Regions from separate parts of the Nodularia sp. UHCC 0506 genome, predicted to be linked through region 2. Evidence: predicted binding sites of a transcription regulator. Region 2 holds the regulator's gene; the other holds the start of a gene.
What was found. Region 2 encodes HrcA, which represses chaperone genes, less so after heat shock. Its sites were predicted from a motif close to TTAGCACTCNNGANTCNNGAGTGCTAA; they were not measured.
Positions count from the first base shown of each region.

Region 1: a site for HrcA is predicted at 757-783, ahead of groL (chaperonin GroEL). Genes of this name have one in related genera too.

Region 1 is NZ_JAYGHH010000001.1:141,680-143,889, forward strand. Features, by position in the region: gene VB654_RS00670 (MraY family glycosyltransferase) at 1-656, opposite strand, end outside; gene groL (chaperonin GroEL) at 816-2,210, shown strand, end outside.
Region 2 is NZ_JAYGHH010000071.1:2,877-5,086, reverse strand. Features, by position in the region: gene VB654_RS23815 (rhodanese-like domain-containing protein) at 1-330, shown strand, start outside; gene hrcA (heat-inducible transcriptional repressor HrcA) at 705-1,802, shown strand; gene VB654_RS23805 (DUF2834 domain-containing protein) at 1,815-2,210, shown strand, end outside.

The DNA.
Region 1 (2,210 bases), on a different contig from region 2:
AAGCCCAAGGCTCCACCTCCTAAAGCTGCAAGCACTAAAATAGCTGCTGCCCGATTAGGAAATTGGGCTGCCACCCCTAATAAACTCATAGCGGTGATAAAACTGACACCTCCGGCTAATCCATCCATCCCATCCATCAAATTGATCGCGTTAGTGATCCCCACTACCCAAAGTACCGTCACCGCCATAGAAAGCAGCGAATCAATGGGCGTGTTGAAACCAACCTCGATACTAATGCCGTTCGCATACAACAACAGTGCGGTGACAATCTGCGCCCACAAACGCACAGAGGGCGGTAAACCGAACTGATCATCAATAAAACCCACCAGCACTAGGATGGAACCTCCTAGTAAAATAGTTAGCACTTGAGCCAAGACGTTTTGCAGGGCAATAGGTCGTAACAGGCTAGCCAGTACCATTGCGGCAATTACTCCCGCATAAATAGCTAAACCCCCGGCATTGGGCAAAGGCTGCTGGTTGAGTCGGCGAGCGTTTGGTTGGTCAGCCCAACCTACTCGTAGGGCAAACTGGCGGACTGTGGGAATTAATCGCCACGTCACTAGCCAAGCCAAACAAAATGTAAAAACTACTGCCAACCAGCCGGAGCCGCGAGGGTCGGCAATGCCGAGGGATTCAAGAAATTTGTATGGATTCATCCCCCAATTCAAGCATTACTGCCAGTATCCTATATGAGTATCAACTGTTATATTAATCAATTTTTTTTATTTGCATTTATAATCTGAGCTACTTGGGTAATTAGCACTCTGCTCTTGTGAGTGCTAAATTGTTTAATGGAACCGCTAGAGAAATTAAACATGGCAAAAATTATTTCCTTTGATGAAGATTCACGGCGATCGCTAGAACGGGGAGTCAATGCCCTGGCTGATGCGGTGAAAATTACCTTGGGGCCAAGAGGTCGCAACGTCCTTTTAGAAAAGAAATTTGGCGCACCTCAAATCGTTAACGATGGGATTACTGTCGCCCAAGAGGTTGAATTAGAAGACCCTTTAGAAAACACTGGTGCAAGACTAATCCAAGAAGTGGCATCCAGAACTAAGGATATCGCTGGTGATGGTACTACTACAGCCACTGTTTTAGCACAGGCGCTGATTAGAGAAGGTTTGAAGAACGTTGCAGCTGGTACTAACCCCATCAGCTTGAAGCGCGGAATTGACAAAACTATTGAAGCCCTGGTAAAAGAAATTGCCACCGTTGCCAAGCCAGTAGAAGGCAGTGCGATCGCTCAAGTTGCCACTGTTTCGGCTGGTAATGATGAAGAAGTCGGCGCAATGATTGCCGAAGCGATGGAAAAAGTCACCAAAGACGGTGTAATCACTGTAGAAGAATCCAAATCTCTAACCACAGAACTAGAAGTAGTGGAAGGGATGCAGATTGACAGGGGTTATATTTCTCCCTACTTCATCACCAATAACGACAGGCAAATCGTAGAATTTGAAAACGCTCGTATCCTGATTACCGACAAAAAAATCAGCAGCATTCAAGATTTAGTTCCAGTCTTGGAAAAAGTTGCCCGTCTGGGTCAACCTTTGTTGATTATTGCCGAAGATGTAGAAGGAGACGCTTTAGCAACTTTAGTAGTCAACAAAGCACGGGGTGTGCTGACTGTAGCTGCAATTAAAGCACCAGGATTTGGCGATCGCCGCAAAGCGTTGTTACAAGACATTGCTATCCTCACCGATGGACAGATGATTTCTGAAGAAATCGGTTTAAGTCTAGACACCGCCACTGTGGAAATGTTGGGAATAGCCCGCAAAATCACCATTGACAAAGAAAGCACCACCATTGTTGCTGCTGGTGAAACTAAACCAGAAGTACAAACCCGAATTGCTCAAATTCGTCAGCAATTGGCAGAAACTGATTCAGACTACGACAAAGAAAAACTTCAAGAACGCATTGCCAAGTTAGCTGGCGGTGTCGCAGTCATTAAAGTTGGTGCGGCCACAGAAACCGAACTCAAAGACCGCAAACTGCGGATTGAAGACGCACTCAACGCCACTAAAGCTGCTGTAGAAGAAGGCATAGTTCCTGGTGGTGGCACAACCCTGATTAACTTGATTACAAAAATAGACGCAATCAAAGCCAACCTCAGCGAAGAAGAAAAAATTGGCGCAGATATTGTCAAACGAGCATTAGAAGCTCCCTTGCGTCAAATAGCAGATAACGCTGGTGACGAAGGTTCTGTAATTGTT
Region 2 (2,210 bases):
ACTCAGATTAGTGTAGAGGAACTGGCGCAACGTCTGTCTTCTGGTGATGCAAGTATTCAGTTAATAGATGTACGTGAACCTCAAGAACTAGCAACCGCTAACATAGAAGGCTTTGTCAATCTCCCCCTGAGCGAATTTGTAGAATGGGGCGATCAAGTCCCCACCATGTTCAATCCCCAAGCTGAAACCCTGGTATTATGTCACCACGGCATTCGCTCTGCCCAGATGTGCCAGTGGCTCATGGTTCAAGGTTTTACAAATGTTAAAAACATTACAGGTGGCATTGATGCCTATTCTCTATTAGTTGATGACTCAATTCCGCAATATTAGTCATTTGTCCTGATTTCAAGCCCCTAAATTTATTTATGGGGTTCTTTCCCTACCCCCCGCCCCTTTTTCTCTTCTTTGACCTCTGACCAATGCTATTCTTAACACAATACCGTTACCAAGACAACTTAAGACTGTCAGCAGCACTCAGATTTGATTCATTTTGCATATATGAATTTTGTCTAAAATAAGTATTTTTGAATACAGCTTTTTCATTCAAAAGCTGCAATAATACTTAAAGATGCTGACTATACTCATAACACACAAAAAATTAAATATTTTGCTAAATTAATTAACTATTATTCATAATATTTGGCTTTAAAATCCCCAAAATTTTCCCAGTTTAGTCAAAATTTGCCTTCAGCAAAACATACCTTATGCAAGTCCAGTTAACGAATCGACAACAGCATATACTTTGGGCAACAGTACGCCACTATATTGCTACAGCAGAGCCTGTAGGTTCAAAAGCTTTGGTTGATGAGTATGACTTGGGTGTGAGTTCAGCCACTATTCGGAATGTCATGGGTGTGTTAGAAAAATCTGGGTTACTTTACCAGCCACACACTTCTGCTGGACGCATACCTTCAGATTCAGGCTATCGCATTTATGTTGACCAGTTAATTACACCTGCTTTGCGAGATGTAACGCGCACGGATGTTTTAGCCAAAGAAGTAGAACAGGCGCTGCAAAATCGCCTCCACTGGGAAGATTGGAGTTTGGAAGCTGTACTACAAGGTGCAGCGCAAATTTTAGCCACTGTGAGTGGCTGCATTAGCTTAATTACTATGCCGCAAACCACTACAGCCATCTTGCGACATCTGCAACTAGTGCAAATTGAAACTAACAAGATTATGCTAATTGTGGTGACGGATGATTATGAGACACATTCTAGGCTAATGAATTTGTCGCCCACCGAGGAAGAAGCAAAACTTGATCCAGAGGGCATAGATCATGAATTGCAGATTGTTTCTAACTTTTTGAATACCCACTTGCGGGGACGCAGTTTATTGGAATTAGCCAGCTTGGATTGGAGTGAGTTAGATCAGGAATTCCAACGCTATGGTGAATTCTTAAAAGGTTCAGTCACAGAATTAACTCGTCGTCATCTGACACCAACTACGACCCAAATTATGGTTCGGGGTGTGGCAGAAGTTTTGCGTCAGCCAGAATTTTCTCAATTACAGCAAGTCCAGACAATTATCCAACTGCTGGAAGAAGAACAAGACCAACTGTGGCGATTAATCTTTGCCGAACCGGAAGCGGAAGAGGTGGGTAAATCCAAGGTAACGGTTCGCATTGGTACAGAAAACCCCTTAGAACCGATACGTACTTGTACTTTAATTACTTCTACCTATCGCCGGGGTTTGCTACCTTTAGGAAGTGTAGGTGTTTTAGGGCCAACGCGCCTAGATTATGATAGCGCGATCGCAGTTGTAGCGGCTGCTGCTGATTACCTCTCCGATGCTTTTAGTTAACTTGTTTAAATCATGTTCAGAAAAATTGCCTTTGGGGTGTTGTGGCTAGGATTTCTTACTTATGCTTTTCTATTTGCTCCCCCCGATCAACCTGATACCTTTGAATTAATTAAAAACCTTTCCGTTGGGCAATGGCAAGATATTAACCCCCTAATCATAGCCTTATTCAACCTCATGGGCATTTGGCCGGTAATTTACAGTGCAATTCTGTTTATTGATGGTAGAGGGCAAAAAATTCCCGCTTGGCCCTTTGCTACAGCTTCTTTTGCCGTCGGTGCTTTTGCGCTGTTGCCTTATTTAGCTTTACGGGAACCAAATCAGCAATTTTCTGGAAACAAAAATCTCTGGCTAAAATTACTAGATTCTCGGATTACTGGTTTGATTTTAACTATCGGCGCAGCGATTCTA